Regions from separate parts of the Streptomyces sp. WAC05292 genome, predicted to be linked through region 2. Evidence: riboswitches for the same ligand, from Rfam matches in the RefSeq annotation. Region 2 holds a riboswitch; each other region holds the start of a gene.
What was found. Region 2 has a riboswitch for thiamine pyrophosphate ahead of EF903_RS14835 (thiamine ABC transporter substrate binding subunit). Riboswitches for the same ligand answer to the same signal wherever they lie in the genome.
Positions count from the first base shown of each region.

Region 1 (6,666 bases), on a different contig from region 2:
CGACCACCGCGTCGAGGGTGGTGCCGGCCGCGACCTCGCGCGGCTCGCCGTTGACGGAGATGGTCATGCGTACGCCTCCTGACGTGCGGTGGAGAAGCGGCTCGGGCTGAACGGCAGCGCGACGTCCGGCAGCGTGCCGGTCGCCAGCAGTTCGGCCATGGCGTCGCCGGTGAGCGGGGTCAGCAGGACCCCGTTGCGGTAGTGCCCGGTGGCGAGGTGCAGGCCGGGCAGGGCGGTCGGGCCGAGCAGCGGGGCGTTGTCGGGGGAGCCGGGCCGCAGCCCGGCCAGGGTCTCGGTCAGCGGGAGTTCGGTGATGCCGGGCACCAACTCGTGGGCGTCGCGCAGGAGTTCGTACACACCGCCGGCGGTGACCGTGGTGTCCCAGCCGAGTTCCTCGCTCGTGGCTCCGACGACGAGCTCGCCGTTCTCCCGCGGCACCAGGTAGACGTGGCTGCCGCGCACGACCGCCCGGACCGTCCGCGACAGGAACGGCCGGTACGCCGCCGGCACGGCGAGCCGCAGCACCTGCCCCTTGACGGGCCGCACCGGCGGCAGGACCTCCTGCGGCACGCCGGCGAGGCGCCCGCTGAGCGATCCGGCGGCCAGGACGGTCTGCCCGGCGCGCAGCTCGGTGCCGTCGCCGAGGACGGCGCCGGCCGCCCGGTCGGCTTCGAGGAGGAGGCGTTCGGCGTGCGCCCGGCGGATGTCCACCCCGGCGCGTTCGCAGGCGGCGAGCAGGGCGGCCGCGAGCCGGCGCGGGTCCACCTGGTGGTCGCCGTCCACGCGCAGGCCGCCCCGGACGCCGGGGGCCAGCATCGGCTCCAGTCGCCGGCACTCGCGGCCGGTGAGCCATTCCGACTCCAGGCCGCAGCGCCGCTGGAGGGCGTGCAGTTCCCGCAGGTGGAGCCGGTCGTCGGCGTCGAGGGCGACGGCGAGGGTGCCGCACGCCCGGTAGCCGATGTCCATGCCGCCGCTGGCGTCGGCCAGCTCGGCGGCGAATTCCGGGTAGCGGGCGGCGGAGGCGAGGTTGAGGCCCAGCAGGGTCTCCTCGCCGTAGTGGAGCTCCGTGACCGCGGCGAGCATGCCGGCCGCGACCCGGGCCGCGCCGCCGCCGGGCGCGGGGTCGGCGAGCGCGGTGCGCAGCCCGCGGCGCGCGGCCCGCCAGGCGGTGGCCAGGCCGATGATCCCGCCCCCGATGACGAGGACGTCGGATCCCTTCCGAGATGAGTGCATGGGCGTCCAGCCCCTCCCTTCGCCGGCATGACCCGGATCAGGTTCGTACGGTCGGAGGCAGCTTCAGCCTCCCTCTCAGCCCGGTGCGCCCGGACTCCCGCGACAGGTACGGTGGCCACAGTAGCCGTTCCTCTTCCGGGAGCGGGAGGAGGCCGGAGGGCCGCCCCGCCGGACCCCGCGGCAACTTCACTGACTGATCGTCAGGTCGCTAGGGTGGTCGCGTGAGCGAGCAGACGGAACAGAACGAGCACGGCGTCGTCATCGTCGGCGCCGGGATGGCCGGGGTCCAGACCGCGGTGGCCCTGCGCGAGCAGGGCTGGACCGGCCCCGTCACCCTGCTGGGCGCCGAGCCCCACCAGCCGTACGACCGGCCCCCGCTGTCCAAGGCGGTGCTGCTCGGCAAGGCCGAGGACTCCGCCTTCGACGTCGACTTCGAGGGCCTCGGGATCACGCTCCGGCTCGGCGTCGAGGTGACCGGGCTGCGGCCCGCCGACCGCGAGCTGGACACCGAGGCCGGGCCGGTCCCGTACGGGGTCCTGGTGCTGGCGACCGGCGCCGAGCCGCTGACCCTGCCGGGAGCCGAGGGCGTGCCCGGCGTCCACCTGCTGCGCACCCTCGACGACGCGGCCCGGCTGCGTCCGGTCATCGCGCGCGCCCCGGCGACCGTCGTCGTCGGCGCCGGCTGGATCGGCGCCGAGTTCGCGACCGCCGCCCGCGAGGCCGGCTGCGCCGTCACCGTCGTCGAGGCCGCGGACCGGGTCCTGGCCGGGGCGCTGCCCGCCGAGGTCGCCGCCGCGATGGGCCGCTGGTACGGGGAGATCGGCGCCGACCTGCTCACCTCCGCCCGGGTGGCGTCCGTCGAGGCCGGGCGGGTCCTGCTGGCCGACGGCCGCGAGCTGCCCGCCGGCGCGGTCGTCGTCGGCATCGGGGCCAGGCCCGCCACCCGCTGGCTCGCCGGGTCGGGCGTCGAGCTGGGCCCCGACGGCTCGGTCACCGCCGACGCCCACCTGCGGACCTCCGTCCCCGGGGTGTACGCGGTCGGCGACTGCGCCTCCTTCCCCTCGGCCCGCTACGGGGCCCGGCTGCTGGTGCACCACTGGGACAACGCCCTCCAGGGGCCGCGGGTCGTCGCCGCGAACATCCTGGCGGGGGAGCCCGTGGAGGCGTACGACCCGGTGCCGTACTTCTGGTCGGAGCAGTTCGGCCGGTTCGTCCAGTACGCCGGCCACCATGCGGACGCCGACACCCTGCTGTGGCGCGGCGACCCCGCCGGGCAGGCCTGGTCGGTGTGCTGGCTGCGCGCCGGGGCCATGGTCGCGATCCTGGCGGTGGGCCGCCCCCGGGACCTCGCCCAGGGCCGCCGGCTCATCGAGGCGGGCAGCCCCGTCGACCCGGCCCGCGTCGCGGACCCGCAGACCCCGCTCAAGGCGGCGGCCGCGTAGCCTCCGCCCGGCCGGGCGGCCGGGCGGCCCCGGACGGGTCGGCCCGGGTACCGGCGGCCCGTGGGAGGTGGCAGGCTTGTGCCGTGACCGAGATTGACGCAAAGATCGATGCCCTTGTCCCCGCCTGGCTCCACCTCCCCGACATCGCCGAGATGATGGGCGTCGAAGTGACCCGGGTCCGCCAGCTGGTCAAGGAAGGTCAGCTGATCGCGGTGCGCCGCGGGGAGAACCGCGCCCTCCAGGTCCCCGCCGACTTCATCGACGGCGACAAGCTGGTCAAGGGCCTCACCGGCCTGCTGACCGTGCTGAAGGACGACGGCTTCTCCGACGAGGAGATGCTGGAGTGGCTCTTCACCGCCGACCCGACCCTGCCCGGCACCCCCGTGCAGGCGCTGCGCGAGAATCGCGGCACGGAGGTCAAGCGCCGCGCCCAGGCGCTCGCCCTCTGAGCCGAGCCCGACAGATCCGACCTGGCGGGCGGGCCCCCGCCGTGTGCGGCGGGGGCCCGCCCGCCGCACCACCCAGGGGGGTACCCATGTCCGCGACCGTGCGGCAGAAGCTGTCCGACGCCCGGCTCTACCTGTGCACGGACGCCCGCAAGCGGCAGGGGGACCTCCCCGAGTTCCTCGACGCGGTCCTCGCCGGCGGCGTGGACATCGTCCAGCTCCGCGACAAGGGCATGGAGGCCGGCGAGGAGCTGGAGCACCTGGCGGTGTTCGCCGAGGCGGCCCGCCGCCACGGGAAGCTCCTCGCGGTGAACGACCGCGCCGACGTCGCGCACGCCGTCGGCTCCGACGTCCTCCACCTCGGACAGGGCGACATCCCCGTCCCGGCCGCCCGGGCGATCCTCGGCGACGGGGTCCTGATCGGCCGCTCCTGCCACGCCGAGGCCGAGGTCGCCGCGGCCGCCGCCGAACCCGGCGTCGACTACTTCTGCACCGGCCCCTGCTGGCCCACCCCCACCAAGCCCGGCCGGCACGCCCCCGGCCTCGACCTCGTCCGGTACGCGGCCTCCCTGCGCCAGGACCGCCCCTGGTTCGCCATCGGCGGGATCGACGCCGGCAACCTCGACGAGGTCCTCGACGCCGGCGCCACCCGGATCGTCGTCGTCCGCGCCCTCACGGAGGCCTCCGACCCGGGGGCCGCGGCCGCCGGGCTGGCCGCCCGCGTCCGGGCCCGCACCGCCTGAGGTGTCCAAAAACGTGTCCAGTGGGTGGACGCGGCTTCGGAGTCCGCGAACGCCCGTCTAACCTGCCGGTATGGCCCTTGGAACAGCTTCCACCCGAACGGACCGCGCCCGCACGGTCCGCGACCTGCTGGCGTCCGGGGACCCCTCGTACTCCTTCGAGTTCTGGGCACCCAAGACGGAGAAGGGCGAACGCAACCTCTGGGACGCGCTGCGGCGCATCGAGGCGGTGGCCCCCAGCTTCGTCTCCGTCACCTACGGCGCCGGCGGGTCCACCCGCGGCGGCACCGTCAAGGCGACCCAGCAGATCGCCTCCGACACCACACTCACCCCCGTCGCGCACCTCACCGCCGTCGACCACTCGATCGCCGAGCTGCGCAACGTCATCGGACAGTTCGCCGACGCGGGCATCCGCAACATGCTGGCCGTGCGCGGCGATCCGCCGGGCGACCCCATGGGCCCGTGGGTGGCGCACCCCGAGGGCGTCCACTACGCCGCCGACCTCGTCCGGCTGCTGAAGGAGTCCGGGGACTTCTGCGTGGGCGTCGCCGCGTTCCCCGAGATGCACCCCCGGTCCACCGACTGGGATACGGACATCCGGCACTTCGTGGACAAGTGCCGTGCGGGCGCCGACTATGCGATCACCCAGATGTTCTTCGATCCGGAGAATTATCTGCGGCTCCGCGACAGCGCCCAGAAGGCGGGCTGCGAGACCCCTATCATCCCTGAGGTCATGCCTGTTGTGGCCGTCAGGCAGCTCGACCGGCTGCCCCAGCTCAGCAACGCGGTCTTCCCCGACGCCGTGAAAGAGCGCATGCTCGCCGTCAAGGACGATCCGGCCGCTGTACGCTCCATGGGGATCGAGTTCGCCACGGAGTTCTGCGCGCGGCTGCTGTCCGAGGGTGTCCCGGGGCTGCACTTCATCACGCTGAACAACTCCACGGCGACCCTCGAGATCTACGAGAACCTGGGCCTGCACAAGCGGGCCTGATCGGCCGTTCCCAGGGCGGCCGTACCGAGGGGTGCCACGCATGGGAATGACGGTCCTCTACATCGCGTTCGGCTTCGTCGCGCTGTGGCTGCTCGCCGAGGTCCTGATGCAGTACAAGGCCCGGCTGCGCTGGAGGCTGCTCGCGTTCGCCGGGTTCGTCGGCGTCGTCGCCGGGGTGGTCCTGCCGTCGGTCCTCGTCATCGCCGTCGGCGCGGCCGCGTTCGCCGTGGGCCAGACGCTGGTGACGCTGTCCTTCCGCAAGGGCTTCGAGGCCGGCTGGGCGCTGCGCCGCGGCAAGGCGGTTGCCGCGCCCGACCGGCCCACCCGGCGGCGCCGCGGCGGTGCCGCGCGCACCGGGCCCGCGCTGGAGGTGACCTCGCTGGAGTACGGCTCCGAAGGGGCCGGAGCGGCGGCCGGGAGCGGCGGCGCGGAGTCCGCGGAGCAGGAGCCCCGCCCGCGCTTCCGGGCGGCGACCGAGGAGTTCTACAGCCCGGAGCCGCTGCCCGACGAGACCGGCACGTACGGGATACAGAGCTTCGCCGCCGGCGCGGCCGAGCAGGACGCGCACGGCTACGCCGCCTACCAGGACGCGCAGTCCCAGGGCGGCGGCTACGACTACTCCGCCGGCTACCCGGACGCCGGCGGCCAGCAGGTGTACGCGGCCTACTCGGACCCGTACATCGGCACCGGCGGCGGCGTCATCCCGCAGCAGCCGTACGACTACACCCCGTACGCGGGCCAGGCCCCTGACCCGTACGGCGGGGGCGCCCAGGACCCGTACGGGACGGACACCCCGCCCGGCGGGGTGTGGGTGCCGCAGCAGCGGGACGTCGCGCAGCCGTACCCGGAGGACGACCAGGCGGGCGGGCCGTACCAGCAGCCCCGGCAGTACCCGTACCAGGGCACCGGCGAATACGAGCAGTACCGCTACTGAGGCCCCCGGCCGGCCCGCCCCTGGCCGGCCCGCCTCACTGCGAGCCGCGGAATCCGGCGCCCTCCACGATCAGCCCGGCCACCAGGGCCCCGGTCATCCCGGCGTGCGGCAGCCCGCCGCCGGGGTGCGCCCACCCGCCCGCCAGGTACAGGCCGGGCAGCCCGGTCGTGTTGGCCGGGTACAGCAGCCGGCCGTCCGCTCCGGCGAGCGCGGGCGGGGGCACCGCGCCGCCCGCGGCCCCCGTGGCGGCCGCGATGTCGGCCGGCGCGTGCACCTCGTGCCACAGCAGCCGGTCGCGCAGGCCGGGCACGGCCCGCGCGGCCGACTCCAGCAGGGCCTCCGGACCGGGCGCGGGGCCCGCGCCGGCGGCGGGGCAGACGGCCGTCACGGTGACCGCCTCGTGGCCCGCGTCGGGGACGACGGCCGGGTCGTCGGGGCGCAGGACGGTGACCGGCGCGCCGGGGGAGTGCACCAGGGTGCGGTGCACGGTGCCGGCGGGCCGCTCGCCGCGCAGCGCGAGGAAGAGCGTGAGCCGGCTCGCCACGCCGGGGCCGCGGGCGGACACCCCGCCGGGCGGCAGCGGCACCCCGCCGAGGCCGCGCGGGTCGGCCGCGCACACCACGGAGTCGGCGGCGGCCTCCGTCCCGTCGGCCAGCAGCAGCCCCGCGGCCCGGCCGGCGCGGGCGAGCACCTCCCGGACCGGGGCGTCGAAGACGAAGGAGACCTTCCGCTCCAGGCAGCGCTCGTACAGGGCGGTGGCCAGCGCCCGCATGCCGCCGCGCACGTACCAGCTGCCGAAGGTCTGCTCCATGTACGGCAGCACGGCCGCGGAGGCGGGCACGGAGGCCGGATCGAGCCCGTACGCCCCCACCCGGGCCGC
Region 1 covers NZ_RPSE01000069.1:14,573-21,238, reverse strand. The annotation lists gene thiS (sulfur carrier protein ThiS) at 1-67, opposite strand, end outside; gene thiO (glycine oxidase ThiO) at 64-1,233, opposite strand; TPP riboswitch at 1,231-1,344, opposite strand; gene EF903_RS11075 (NAD(P)/FAD-dependent oxidoreductase) at 1,455-2,675, shown strand; gene EF903_RS11070 (Rv2175c family DNA-binding protein) at 2,759-3,124, shown strand; gene thiE (thiamine phosphate synthase) at 3,211-3,864, shown strand; gene metF (methylenetetrahydrofolate reductase [NAD(P)H]) at 3,935-4,852, shown strand; gene EF903_RS11055 (hypothetical protein) at 4,893-5,786, shown strand; gene EF903_RS11050 (NAD(P)/FAD-dependent oxidoreductase) at 5,821-6,666, opposite strand, start outside.
Region 1: it holds a riboswitch for thiamine pyrophosphate, as region 2 does, so the genes downstream of both, thiO (glycine oxidase ThiO) here and EF903_RS14835 (thiamine ABC transporter substrate binding subunit) in region 2, are expected to answer to the same signal.

Region 2 (6,666 bases):
CCGAGGGCGCCTGGGTGGCGATGGCCCTGACCGCGCTCGCGGTCCTGGTCTGGCGGATGACCGAACCGCCGGAGGACTACCTCAGGGACGTCACCGCCGGCGTCTTCGCCGCCTTCTACGTACCGTTCCTGGCGACCTTCGTCGCGATGCTCCTCACCGCGGACGACGGCCCCCAGCGCGTGGCCGCCTTCCTCGTCCTGACCGTGGTCAGCGACACGGGCGCCTACGCGGTCGGCTGGCGCTTCGGCAAGACCAAGCTCGCCCCGCGCATCAGCCCCGGCAAGACGCGCGAGGGGCTCCTCGGAGCCGTCGTCTTCGCGATGGCCGCCGGCGCCCTGTGCATGGAGTTCCTGGTCGACGGGGGCGCCTGGTGGCAGGGGCTGGTCCTCGGTCTCGCGGTCGCCGTCAGCGCCACCCTCGGCGACCTCGGCGAGTCGATGATCAAGCGCGACCTGGGCATCAAGGACATGGGCACGCTGCTCCCCGGCCACGGCGGGATCATGGACCGGCTGGACTCGCTGCTGCCGACCGCCCCCGTGGTCTGGCTGCTGCTGGCCCTCTTCGTCGGCACCGGCTGAGCCGACCGGGTTATCCTGAAGGGCGCACCACCACCGGTGGTGCGCCCTTTCCCCGTGGCAGCGGGGATGCATCTGTGAGGTCTCCGGCGCGGACAGCGCCACCGCCACCGGCTCCGCACGCGCGGAGGTCGTCAGACCTCGTCGCCCTGAGGAGGACCGAACATGGCACCCCGCCCCGCTCCGGGAGAGCTCACCTTCGTCGCGCCGAAGGCCGCGAAGAAGCCGCCCCGGCACCTGGCCGACATGACGCCGGCCGAGCGCCGCGAGGCCGTCGCCGCGATCGGCGAGAAGCCGTTCCGGGCCAAGCAGCTCTCGCAGCACTACTTCGCCCGCTACGCCCACGACCCGGCCGAGTGGACCGACATCCCCGCCGGCTCCCGCGAGAAGCTCCGCGAGGAGCTGCTGCCCGAGCTGATGAAGGTCGTACGGCACATCTCCTGCGACGACGACACCACCCGCAAGACCCTGTGGCGCCTGCACGACGGCACCCTCGTCGAGTCCGTCCTGATGCGCTACCCCGACCGGGTCACCATGTGCATCTCCTCGCAGGCCGGCTGCGGCATGAACTGCCCGTTCTGCGCCACCGGCCAGGCCGGACTGGACCGCAACCTGTCCACCGCGGAGATCGTCCACCAGATCGTCGACGGCATGCGCGCCCTGCGCGACGGCGAGGTCCCCGGCGGCCCGGCCCGGCTGTCGAACATCGTCTTCATGGGCATGGGCGAGCCGCTCGCCAACTACAACCGCGTCGTCGGCGCGATCCGCCGGCTGACCGACCCCGAGCCCGACGGCCTCGGCCTGTCGCAGCGCGGCATCACCGTCTCCACCGTCGGCCTGGTCCCGGCCATGCTGCGCTTCGCCGACGAGGGCTTCAAGTGCCGCCTCGCCGTCTCCCTGCACGCCCCCGACGACGAGCTGCGCGACACCCTCGTCCCGGTGAACACCCGCTGGAAGGTCCGCGAGGTCCTCGACGCCGCCTGGGAGTACGCCGAGAAGTCCGGCCGCCGCGTCTCCATCGAGTACGCCCTGATCCGCGACATCAACGACCAGGCGTGGCGCGGCGACCTCCTCGGCCGGCTGCTCAAGGGCAAGCGCGTCCACGTCAACCTGATCCCGCTGAACCCGACGCCCGGCTCCAAGTGGACCGCCTCGCGGCCCGAGGACGAGCGGGCCTTCGTCGAGGCCATCGCCCGCCACGGCGTGCCGGTCACCGTCCGCGACACCCGTGGCCAGGAGATCGACGGCGCCTGCGGCCAGCTGGCGGCCGCCGAGCGCTGACGGCCCCGGCCGGAGGCCCGAGAGGTGCGGAACCGGCCGCGGGGTACCCTGTGGCCGAACCAATTCCACATTCCGACAGGGGAGCGCCACAGCGCTGAGAGTGCGGTCACCGTCCACCGCAGACCCTCTGAACCTCGCCCCGGTCATTCGGGGTAGGGAGTTCGGTCACCACTCAAGCTGTTGCGCCCTGCCCGGCGTCCGCTCGCGAAGCGCCCGGCGGGGCCGCGTCTTCTCCTGGTCACACCCAGGAGGAATCACCAGTGAGCACCACCACCAGGAGACTCGCGGCCACCGCGCTCGCGACCGCCCTCGGCGCCGCCGCGCTCAGCGCCTGCGGCGGCGGCAGCGGGGACGGGTCCGCGGCCGAGGGCAGCGGGGCACCGGCGCAGAAGACGGTCACGCTCGTCTCCCACGACTCCTTCGCCGTGACCGACGCGGTCCTCAAGGAGTTCGAGCAGCAGAGCGGCTACACCGTCAAGGTCCTCAACTCCGGGGACGCCGGCACCGCCCTCAACCAGGAGATCCTCACCAAGGGATCCCCCCGCGGCGACGTCTTCTTCGGCGTCGACAACACCCTCCTCTCGCGCGCCCTCGACAACGGCATCTTCACCGCGTACGAGGCGAAGGGCCTCGACGCGGTCAAGCCGGAGTTCGTGCTCGACGCACAGCACCGGGTCACCCCCGTCGACTCCGGCGACATCTGCGTCAACTACGACAAGGCGTACTTCGCCGGCAAGAAGATCGCCCCGCCGCAGACCCTCGACGACCTGGCCAAGCCGGAGTACAAGGACCTGCTGGTCGTCGAGAACGCGGCGACCTCCTCGCCCGGCCTCGGCTTCCTCCTGGCCACCGTCGGCAAGTACGGCGAGGAGGGCTGGAAGGACTACTGGGCCAAGCTCAAGGCCAACGGCGTCGAGGTCGTCGACGGCTGGGAGCAGGCCTACAACGAGCGGTTCTCCGGCTCCGCCGGGGGCAGGAAGGCCAAGGGCGACCGCCCGCTGGTCGTCTCCTACGCCTCCAGCCCGCCGGTCGAGGTCCTCTACGCCGAGCCGCAGCCGGCCGAGGCCCCCACGGGTGTCGCCACCGGCACCTGCTTCCGCCAGACCGAGTTCGCGGGCCTGCTCAAGGGAGCGAAGAACGAGGCGGGCGGCAAGGCGCTCATCGACTTCATGATCGGCAAGAAGTTCCAGGAGGACATGCCGCTCAAGATGTTCGTGAACCCGGTCGTCAAGGACGCGCAGCTGCCCGAGCTGTTCACCAAGCACGGCGCCGTCGTGGAGAAGCCCGAGACCGTGGCCCCCGACACCATCGCCAAGAACCGGGAGCAGTGGGTCAAGACGTGGACCTCGCTCGTCGTGAAGTAGCCGGCGCCGGCGCGGGGCCCTCCGGGTCCCGCGCCGCACGCGGCGCGGCCGCCAGGCTCGCCCTGACGGCCCTGCCGCTGGCCTTCTTCGGCGTCTTCTTCGCCTACCCGGTCGCCGCCATCGTCGGCCGGGGCCTGAAGACGGACGCCGGATGGCAGCTCGGCCGCATCGGCGAGGTGCTCGCCGAGCCGGGCATCGCCGGCGTCCTGTGGTTCACGGCCTGGCAGGCGCTCGCCTCCACGGCCCTCACCCTGCTGGCCGCGCTGCCCGCCGCGTACGTCTTCGCCCGGCTCGACTTCCCCGGCAAGCAGGTCCTGCGCGCCGTCGTCACCATCCCCTTCGTCCTGCCGACCGTGGTCGTCGGCACCGCCTTCCTCGCCCTGGTGGGCCGCGGCGGGCTGACGGAGGAGCTGTGGGGGGTCCGGCTCGACACGACGGTGTGGGCGATCCTGCTCGCGCACGTCTTCTTCAACTACGCCGTCGTCGTCCGCACCGTCGGCGGGCTGTGGGCGCAGCTCGACCCGCGGCAGGAGGAGGCCGCCCGGGTGCTCGGCGCGGGCCGCCTCGCCGCCTGGCGGCAGGTCACCCTGCCGGCGCTGGCCCCGGCCGTCGCGGCCGCCGCCGTCATGGTGTTCCTCTTCACCTTCACCTCGTTCGGCGTCGTGCAGATCCTCGGCGGGCCCTCGTACGCCACCCTGGAGGTGGAGGTCTACCGGCAGACCGCCCAGCTCCTCGACCTGTCCACCGCCGCCGTGCTGACACTCGTCCAGTTCGCCGCCGTCGCGGGGATCCTCGCCGTGCACGCGTGGACGGTGCGCCGCCGCGAGAGGGCGCTGCGCCTCGTGGACCCCGCGCTGACCGCGCACCGGCCGCGCGGCGCCGGGCAGCGGCTGCTGCTCGGCGGGGTGCTGCTGACCGTCGCCCTGCTGATCGTGCTGCCGCTCGGCGTGCTGGTCGAGCGGTCCCTCGACACCCCCGGCGGCTACGGCACCGGCTACTACGAGGCGCTGGCACAGGCCGGCTCGGGCGGCAACACCTTCCTCGTCCCGCCGCTGGAGGCGGTCGGCAACTCCCTGGAGTACGCCCTCGCCGCCACCGGCATCGCCCTGCTCGTCGGAGGCCTGGCCGCCGCGGCCCTGACCCGGCGCGCCGGCCCCTTCGTCCGCGGCTTCGACGCGCTGCTGATGCTGCCGCTCGGGGTGTCCGCCGTGACCGTCGGCTTCGGATTCCTGATCACCCTCGACGAGCCGCCGCTGGATCTGCGGACCTCCTGGATCCTCGTGCCGCTGGCGCAGGCGCTGGTCGGCGTCCCGTTCGTCGTCCGCACCATGCTGCCGGTGCTGCGCGCCGTCGACGAGCGGCTGCGCGAGGCCGCCGCCGTGCTCGGCGCCTCCCCGCTGCGGGCCTGGCGGGAGGTGGACCTGCCGATGGTGCGGCGGGCGCTGCTGGTCGCGGCCGGGTTCGCCTTCGCCGTGTCGCTCGGCGAGTTCGGCGCGACCGTGTTCATCGCCCGGGCCGACCGGCCGACCCTGCCGGTGGCGGTGGCCCGCCTGCTGGGGCGGGCCGGGGACCTGAACTACGGGCAGGCCATGGCGCTGAGCACCGTGCTGATGCTGGTGTGCGCGGCCGCCCTGCTGGTGCTGGAGCGGCTGCGCCCCGACAAGACCTCGGGAGAGTTCTGATGACCCTGCTCGAACTGGCCGGGGTGTCGGTCCGCTTCGGCGGACGCACCGCCGTGGAAGGCGTCGACCTGGAGGTCGCCGAGCACGAGACGGTGTGCGTCCTCGGCCCCAGCGGCAGCGGCAAGTCCACGCTGCTGCGGGTCGTCGCCGGGCTCCAGCCGGTGTCGGCGGGCCGGGTGCTGCTCGGCGGCGCCGACCAGGCGCGGGTGCCCGTGCACCGGCGCGGGGTGGGCCTGATGTTCCAGGACCACCAGCTGTTCCCGCACCGGGACGTCGCAGGGAACGTCGCGTTCGGGCTGCGCATGCAGGGAGCCGCCCGCGCCGCGCAGCAGGCCCGGGTGGCCGAGCTGCTGGAGCTCGTCGGGCTGCCCGGGGCCGGCCGCCGGCCGGTGTCCTCGCTCTCCGGCGGCGAACAGCAGCGGGTCGCGCTGGCCAGGGCGCTCGCGCCGTCGCCGCGGCTGCTGATGCTGGACGAGCCGCTGGGCCAGCTGGACCGGGGGCTGCGCGAGCGCCTCGTCGTGGAGCTGCGGGGGCTGTTCACCCGCCTGGGCACCACCGTGCTGGCCGTCACCCACGACCAGGGCGAGGCGTTCGCCCTGGCCGACCGGGTGGTGGTGATGCGGGAGGGCCGCATCGCGCAGGCGGGCACCCCGCTGGAGGTGTGGCAGCGGCCGTCCTCCGAGTTCGTGGCGCGCTTCCTCGGCTTCGACAACGTCGTCCCCGCGACGGTGTCGGACGGGTCCGCGGCCACCCCGTGGGGCGAGGTCCCGGTGCCGGAGGGCTCCCCGCGGGGGGAGCACCGGCTGCTGGTCCGCCCGGCGGGCGTCCGGCTCGCCGCGGACGGGCTGGCCTGCGAGGTGGAGTCGCGGACCTTCCGCGGCGCGCACGTGGCGCTGCGGCTGCGTCCGGCGGCCGGGCCGGCCCTGGAGGCCGAGTGCGACCTGGCCGGGGCGCCGGCCCCGGGGGAGCGGGTGGCGGTGGCGTTCGCCCCGTCGGAGGTCGTCGTCATCCCCGCCTCGCCGCGGGCCAGGCAAGATCCGGAAGAGGCGGCCTAGCGCACGCCGGCGGGCTCCCGGGCCGGGGCGGCCGGGTCCGCCGCGGGTTCGGCGGCCGGGTCGGCGCCGTCGTGGTTGCCGTACCAGGCGACGGCGACCGCACCTGCGACGGCGAGGACGAAGCCGGCCACGGCGAGCCAGGCCAGGCCCGGCCGGGAGGCGTCGCCGAGCCACAGCACGCCGATGGCGCCGGGGAGGACGGTCTCGCCGACGACGAGCGCGGCCGTCGCCCCGTTCACGGAGCCGATCTGGAGGGCGACGGTGTGCAGGTACATGCCGCCGGTGCCGGCAAGGACGATCGCGTACAGGGCGGGGTCGGTGAGGAGGGCCGCCGGGTCGAACGGGTCGATGCCGTTCAGGATGCGGACGCCGACGCCGAGGGCGCCGAAGGCGAGGCCGGACAGCAGGCCGGCGAGGATGGCGGCGCGGCCGCCGAGGAGCCGGACCGCGACCGTGCCGCCCACGATGATCAGGGCCGTCACGGCGAGCAGCCACCAGTGGGTGGCGATGGGGGCGTGGTGGCCGCCCTCGTGGCCGGCGGCGCTGGCGAGGAGCACCAGGGCCGTGCAGACCACACCGATGGACACCCACTCCTTGCGGGTCAGCCGGATGCCGAGCATCCGCACGCTGAGCACCGCGGTGATGACCAGGTTGGCGCTGATGACGGTCTGGGAGAGGAAGAGGGGCAGCATCCGCGAGGCGAGCGCGC
Region 2 covers NZ_RPSE01000111.1:9,728-16,393, reverse strand. The annotation lists partial or broken gene EF903_RS14845 (phosphatidate cytidylyltransferase) at 1-578, shown strand, start outside; gene rlmN (23S rRNA (adenine(2503)-C(2))-methyltransferase RlmN) at 741-1,856, shown strand; TPP riboswitch at 1,924-2,033, shown strand; gene EF903_RS14835 (thiamine ABC transporter substrate binding subunit) at 2,117-3,220, shown strand; gene EF903_RS14830 (iron ABC transporter permease) at 3,196-4,902, shown strand; gene EF903_RS14825 (ABC transporter ATP-binding protein) at 4,902-5,957, shown strand; gene EF903_RS14820 (hypothetical protein) at 5,954-6,666, opposite strand, start outside.

Region 3 (6,666 bases), on a different contig from region 2:
CCTGCTGCGCACGCTCACCTACGAGGGATACCTGCGCCGCGAGGGCGGCGTGTTCGTCCTCGGGGCCGCGGCCGGACGGCTGGCGGGCGGCGGGATGCAGCAGAAACGTCGCAGCATGATTCTCGACTCGCTGGCCCACTTCCGCGACGCGGTCGGCGCCCCCGTGTACTTCGCGGTGTTCCGGGACGGGGAGATCGAGGTGGTGGGCGTCTCGGACACGCCCTCCGACCCGGCGGTGGAGGAGTGGGCGGACTTCCGCGCCACGGGCCACGCCCACGCGATCGGCCAGTGCCTGCTGGCCCAGCTCGACGAGGAGACCCGCCGGGACTACTACGACCGGCACCCCGTCGAGGCCATCACCCCGTACACGGTCAGGGACCAGCGCGCGCTGGAGCAGCGCATCGGATCGCTCGGCCGCATGCAGCCCGTGACGGAGCACCAGGAGTACGCGCTGGGCACGGTGTGCGCGGCCATCCCGATCACCGCAGGGGACGCCGCCGCGACCATGGCGATTTCTCTCCCCTTGCACCAGGCTGACAAGTTGCCCTGTGTAGTCGGACGACTACGGAGTGAAGTAGGCGCGCTGTTGAGCACCCTCTCGTTCTCTATCAGTATCTGAAAACTCACTCCTTGTGATCCGCGATGGCTTCCACCACCCTTGTCAAGAGGGTCTCGGGGGGTCATTCCTGGCCACTTCCACGACAGCGGGGTAGGCAATGCGCGAATCGGTTCAGGCAGAGGTCATGATGAGCTTCCTCGTTTCCGAGGAGCTCTCGTTCCGGATCCCGGTGGAGCTCCGGTACGACGCCGGCGATCCGTATGCGGTGCGCCTGACCTTCCACCTTCCCGGGGATGCCCCGGTGACCTGGGCGTTCGGGCGGGAACTCCTCCTCGACGGCATCAACAAGCCGTGCGGCGAGGGCGATGTGCACGTCGCCCCCACCTCTCCCGACGAGTTGTCGGACGTCCACATCCGGCTGCAGGTCGGCAGCGACCGGGCGCTGTTCCGGGCCGGCGCCGCCCCGCTCGTCGCCTTCCTCGACCGCACCGACCGGATCGTTCCGCTCGGGCAGGAGCGCAGCCTCGGCGACTTCGAGGGCAGCCTGGACGAAGCCCTCGACCGAATCCTGTCCGAGGCGCGGCAGAACGAGCAGAACGCGGGCTAGCCCGGCGGACGCGGCCGGATCAGCGCTTGCGCCGGCGCCCCCGACCGCCCCGGCCCGCCGCGGGTGTGCCGCCGGCGCCCTGGGAGCCGGGCCGGTCCGCGGAGACGACCAGCGCCGCCAGGGCCGTGGTCACCGGCACCGAGGCCACCAGGCCGATCGACCCCACCAGGGTTCGCACGATCTCCTCCGCGACGAGCTCGCTGTTTGCCACCGACCCCATGCTGCTGTTCGCGATCGAGAACAGCAGCAGCAGTGGCAGCGCCGCGCCCGCGTAGGCCAGGACCAGCGTGTTGACCACCGACGCGATGTGGTCCCGGCCGATGCGGATGGCCGCGAGGTAGACGGCCCGCGGTCCCATCGACGGATCCGCCTGGTGGAGTTCCCACACGGCCGACGTCTGGGTGACCGTCACATCGTCGAGAACGCCCAACGATCCGATGATGACGCCCGCGAGGAGCAGGCCGCTCATGTCGATCTCCGGGTAGAGGCCGTGGATCAGCCCGGTGTTGTCGTCGGTGTTGCCGCTGAGGAACGCCCAGTCGATGAACACCGAGCCCAGCAGGCCGATCAGCAGCAGGGACACCAGTGTGCCCAGGACCGCGACCGAGGTCCGGGCGGTCAGGCCGTGGCACATGTAGAGGGCGACCAGCATGATGGCACTGGCTCCGATGACCGCCACGAGCAGCGGATTGGCGCCCTGCAGGATCGCCGGCAGGATGAACAGCGTCAGCACGGTGAAGCTGATGGCGAGCGAGATCAGCGCGAACAGCCCGCGCATGCGGCCCACCAGGACCACGACGAGCGCGAAGAGGCCGGCGAGCACGGCCAGCGGCAGCTTGCGGTTGACGTCGATGACCGAGTACTGGAGGTCGCGGGGCGCGTCCGGGGCGTAGGCCACGACGACCTCCTGTCCGTCGGCCAACTGGCGCGGCGCGCCCGGCTGGACGATTTCGAAGAAGGTCCGCCCCTTGTCGGGCCCGGTGCCGACCTCGACCGTGGCCTTCTTGCAGGATCCGTTCTGCCGGGCGACCGCCTCGCGGCCCGAGGGGGTGGAGGTGTCGCCCGTCGGCGGCACCTGGGAGGCGTTCACCGATTTGCAGTCGACGGTCTCCAGCGCGACCACGCGGGCCTGCTCCGTCTGGCGGTCGAAGCCCACCCCGGAGCGCTCGTGCGCGGGAGCGCCGTTCGGCCAGAGCACGGCCATGCCGACGAACACGGCGGCGGCGAACGGGATCAGCACGGCGGCGATGACCTTGCGCAGGTGCTTCGAGACGGGCGCCGCCGGCCCGTGCCCGTGGCTGTGCCCGTGCCCGTGCCCGTGGCCGTGGGAGTGGCCCGGTTCGTGGGAGTGGCCGCGGCCGTTCGGTGCACGGCCGCCCGAGGGCGGGGGCTCGTGCGGATCGATGGGCTCGCCGGGGGGCGTCGTCGAGGGCGTCACCGGCTGATCATCGCAAGAGATGAGGGGGCCCACTGTTCAGCACGCCACAGATGACGCTAGCGTGGGGGCACCTTTGCACAACGCGGGAGCTCGGAGCACCGGGCTGAGAGGGCGCTGATCACCGTACGCGCGGACATGCGTACGGGAGGAGGCTGCGCCGACCGCCGAACCTGTTACCGGGTAATGCCGGCGTAGGGAGATCAGGTCTCATGACCATTCAGGACGCACGCACGCCTGCCGCCGGCCGGGACGCCGACGGCCAGACCGAGCGCCAGCCGGGCTGGCACAAGGGTTATGTCGCGGGCTCCCGCCCCGACATCCGCGTGCCGGTTCGCCAGGTCCACCTCACCAACGGCAAGGACGTGACGCTCTACGACACGTCCGGGCCGTACACCGACCCGCAGATCGAGACGGACGTGCGCCGCGGGCTGCCCCCGCTGCGCGAGAACTGGATCATCGGCCGCGGCGACACCGAGGAGTACGCGGGCCGCCCGGTGCGCCCCGAGGACGACGGCATCAAGCACACGTCGCCGCGCGGGGGCCTCAAGAACCTCGACGCGGTGTTCCCCGGCCGACCGCGCCTGCCCCGCCGGGGGCGCGACGGCCAGGCCGTCACGCAGCTCGCGTACGCGCGCCGCGGCGAGGTCACCCCGGAGATGGAGTACGTCGCGATCCGCGAGAACGTCTCCCCCGAGGTGGTCCGCGAGGAGATCGCGGCCGGCCGTGCCGTCCTGCCGGCCAACGTGAACCACCCGGAGATCGAGCCGATGATCATCGGCAAGAGGTTCCTGGTGAAGGTCAACGCCAACATCGGCAACTCCGCCGTCACCTCGTCCATCGAGGAGGAGGTGGAGAAGATGACCTGGGCCACCCGCTGGGGCGCCGACACGGTCATGGACCTCTCCACCGGCCGCAACATCCACACCACGCGCGAGTGGGTGCTGCGCAACTCCCCCGTGCCGATCGGCACCGTGCCGCTCTACCAGGCGCTGGAGAAGGTCGACGGAAAGGCCGAGGAGCTGACCTGGGAGATCTACAAGGACACGGTCATCGAGCAGGCCGAGCAGGGCGTCGACTACATGACGGTCCACGCCGGCGTGCTGCTGCCGTACGTCCCGCTGACCGCCCGCCGCAAGACTGGCATCGTCTCCCGCGGTGGCTCGATCATGGCGGCCTGGTGCCTGGCGCACCACAAGGAGAACTTCCTCTACACGAACTTCGAGGAGCTCTGCGAGATCCTCGCGGCGTACGACGTCACCTACTCGCTCGGTGACGGCCTGCGCCCCGGTTCCATCGCGGATGCCAACGACGCGGCGCAGTTCGCAGAGCTCAAGACGCTCGGCGAGCTGAACACGATCGCCAAGCGCCACAATGTGCAGACCATGATCGAGGGCCCCGGGCACGTCCCGATGCACAAGATCAAGGAGAACATCGACCTCCAGCAGGAGATCTGCGAGGAGGCGCCGTTCTACACGCTCGGCCCGCTCACCACGGACGTGGCACCGGCCTACGACCACATCACCTCGGGCATCGGCGCCGCGATGATCGCCTGGTGGGGCACGGCGATGCTCTGCTACGTCACGCCCAAGGAGCACCTGGGCCTGCCCAACCGCGACGACGTCAAGACGGGCGTCATCACGTACAAGATCGCGGCGCATGCGGCCGACCTGGCCAAGGGCCACCCGGGCGCCCAGGAGTGGGACGACGCCCTGTCGGACGCGCGGTTCGAGTTCCGGTGGGAGGACCAGTTCAACCTGGCCCTCGACCCGGACACGGCGCGCGAGTTCCACGACGAGACCCTCCCGGCCGAGCCGGCCAAGACCGCGCACTTCTGCTCCATGTGCGGTCCGAAGTTCTGCTCGATGAAGATCTCGCAGGACATCCGCCGCGAGCACGGAGGAGACCTGAAGGCCGAGGAGATCCAGGCGGGCATGGCGGAGAAGTCCGCCGAGTTCGCGGCGAGCGGCAACAGGGTGTACCTCCCGCTCGCCGACTGATCCCCCGGGGACCGGCGGGGCGGATCCGCGACCCATGGGGGGAGCCGCGGGCCCGCCCCGCGCTGCCGTTCCCGGCGGTCCCCGCCGGGAGGTCCGGCGACCCGGGTGCAGGCCGGTCAGACCGCGGTCGGCTGCTGGGGCGATGTTTCACGTGAAACAGGAAGGGGAGAGCCGCCGCCCGCGAGCGCGAAGCCGCGGTTCGCCTCGGTCTGCCTGCGGTAGACCTCCGGCAGGTCGGAAAGCGCCAGCAGGCGGTCGCAGGCACGCAGCGAGGCGTCCATGTCACCGACCCAGTACGCCGTGATCGAGTGCTCGAAGAGCAGTCCCCACCGGTACACCCAGGGGTGCACGAACAGCAGGTCCGGCGGGGCCGGCCGGTCCAGGACGGCACTGGTGACCGCGTGCGCGGAGTGGTGGCGGCCCTGCACCCGCAGCCGCGAGGCCAGTTCGTAGCAGGCCTCCAACCGGGTGGGCCGGGTTTCCCAGGCCCGGGTGAGGGCGTCCATCGCTCCGGGCCAGTCGCCGGACTCGGCGCGCAGGACGCCGGACTGGAGCAGGGCGTAGTAGACCTCCTCCTCCCAGCCGCCCATGGCGGCGCGCTGCTCGTAGAGCCTGATGGCCTCGGCGGTCTCGCCCATGTCCCGCATCGTCTGGGCGAGGTAGAAGACCGTCCGCGTGTTGGAGGGGTCCCGCTCCAGCTCGGCCCCGAGCAGCCGGGCGTCGCGCTCGAACTTGTCGTGGCGCGAGCCTCCGTCCGCGTGGTCCACGACAGAGAGCGCGTCCAGGTTCTCCTGCACACTCGGGCGGTCCTCGTACTCGCCGGGGCGGTCGCAGGTCAGGTACTCGTGGGTGACCCCTTCGTAGCGCCATGGCAGGTCGCCGCGGACCAGCCGTTTGATCCGGTACTCCGTCGAACCCTCGTGGCGGAGCATGTACGACTGCGCCGTGAGCTCGGGCAGCGGGCCGTTGCGCCGCAGGACGAGGTCGGCGTCGAGGAGCAGGAGGTAGTCGGCCTTGTCGCGGGCGTGCGCGATGTTGAGACTGCGGTTGTGGCCGAAGTCGGTCCAGGGCTCCTCGTGCAGCTCGCCCGGGATGCCGTGCAGCGCCTTGCGGATGAGGTCCTGGGTGCCGTCCGTCGACCCGGTGTCGGAGATGACCCAGGTGTCGATGAGGTCCCGCACGGAGTCCAGGCAGCGCTCGATGACGGCGGACTCGTTCTTCACGATCATGCAGAGGCAGATGGTCGGTTTCACGGCCGCCGACCCTAGGGACGCGGCGCCGCCTCCACCGGGCGGCACGCCGGAGGGCGGCCCCGCGCGGCTGCCGTGCGCACCGCCAAGTGGCCCCTTGTTCTCGTCCGTTTTAATGACCGGCGGGCGAGCCGGTCAGCGGTGGCGGGCGGGTCTGCACAGAGTGTCTCCTCGCGGAGTCCGCGTTCGTGTACGGGCTTCGGGAAGGCATTCGATCCCGTGTGCAGGAGGAGCGCTACATGAGTTCTGAGGACAGGACCCGATCTTCGCTGGGACCGCTGCCCCGCCGGGCGGGCTGGCTGGCCGGCGGCACCTTCGCCTCCCTGGCCCTGGTCATGGGTGCGGCCGTCGCCGCCCCCGCCGCCGTGGGAGCGCCCGGGCCTGCCGGTGCGGTGGTGTCGGACACCGGCGACCACTGCGACCTGGCGGCGGCGAACAAGGCGACGGACCCGCCGGCGGTCTCCGCCCAGCCCGCCGGCGGCGACAAGTGCAAGGTCGGTCCTACCGGTCCGCGCGGGCCCAAGGGCAAGACGGGCGCCACCGGCCCGACCGGTCCGCGCGGCGCCACGGGGCCGACGGGCCCCACCGGCCCCCAGGGCGCCAGCGGCCAGTGCTTCGACGTGGACGCCGTCCGGCCCGCGGCGGCCCGCGAGGTCAAGGCGGTGCTCTCCGACACCGTCACCTATGCCGGCATCCGGGACCTGACGCCTGCCCCCACCCCCTGGCGCTGGTACGACCTGACGGACACCGGCGAGACGTACCCGACCGACGCATGCGCCGTATCGGTCTCCTCCCAGGCCAACATCGTCAACATC
Region 3 covers NZ_RPSE01000001.1:19,165-25,830, forward strand. The annotation lists gene EF903_RS00110 (IclR family transcriptional regulator) at 1-619, shown strand, start outside; gene EF903_RS00115 (SsgA family sporulation/cell division regulator) at 717-1,166, shown strand; gene EF903_RS00120 (YibE/F family protein) at 1,186-2,604, opposite strand; TPP riboswitch at 2,677-2,819, shown strand; gene thiC (phosphomethylpyrimidine synthase ThiC) at 2,814-4,601, shown strand; gene EF903_RS00130 (glycosyltransferase) at 4,718-5,854, opposite strand; gene EF903_RS35790 (hypothetical protein) at 6,091-6,666, shown strand, end outside.
Region 3: it holds a riboswitch for thiamine pyrophosphate, as region 2 does, so the genes downstream of both, thiC (phosphomethylpyrimidine synthase ThiC) here and EF903_RS14835 (thiamine ABC transporter substrate binding subunit) in region 2, are expected to answer to the same signal.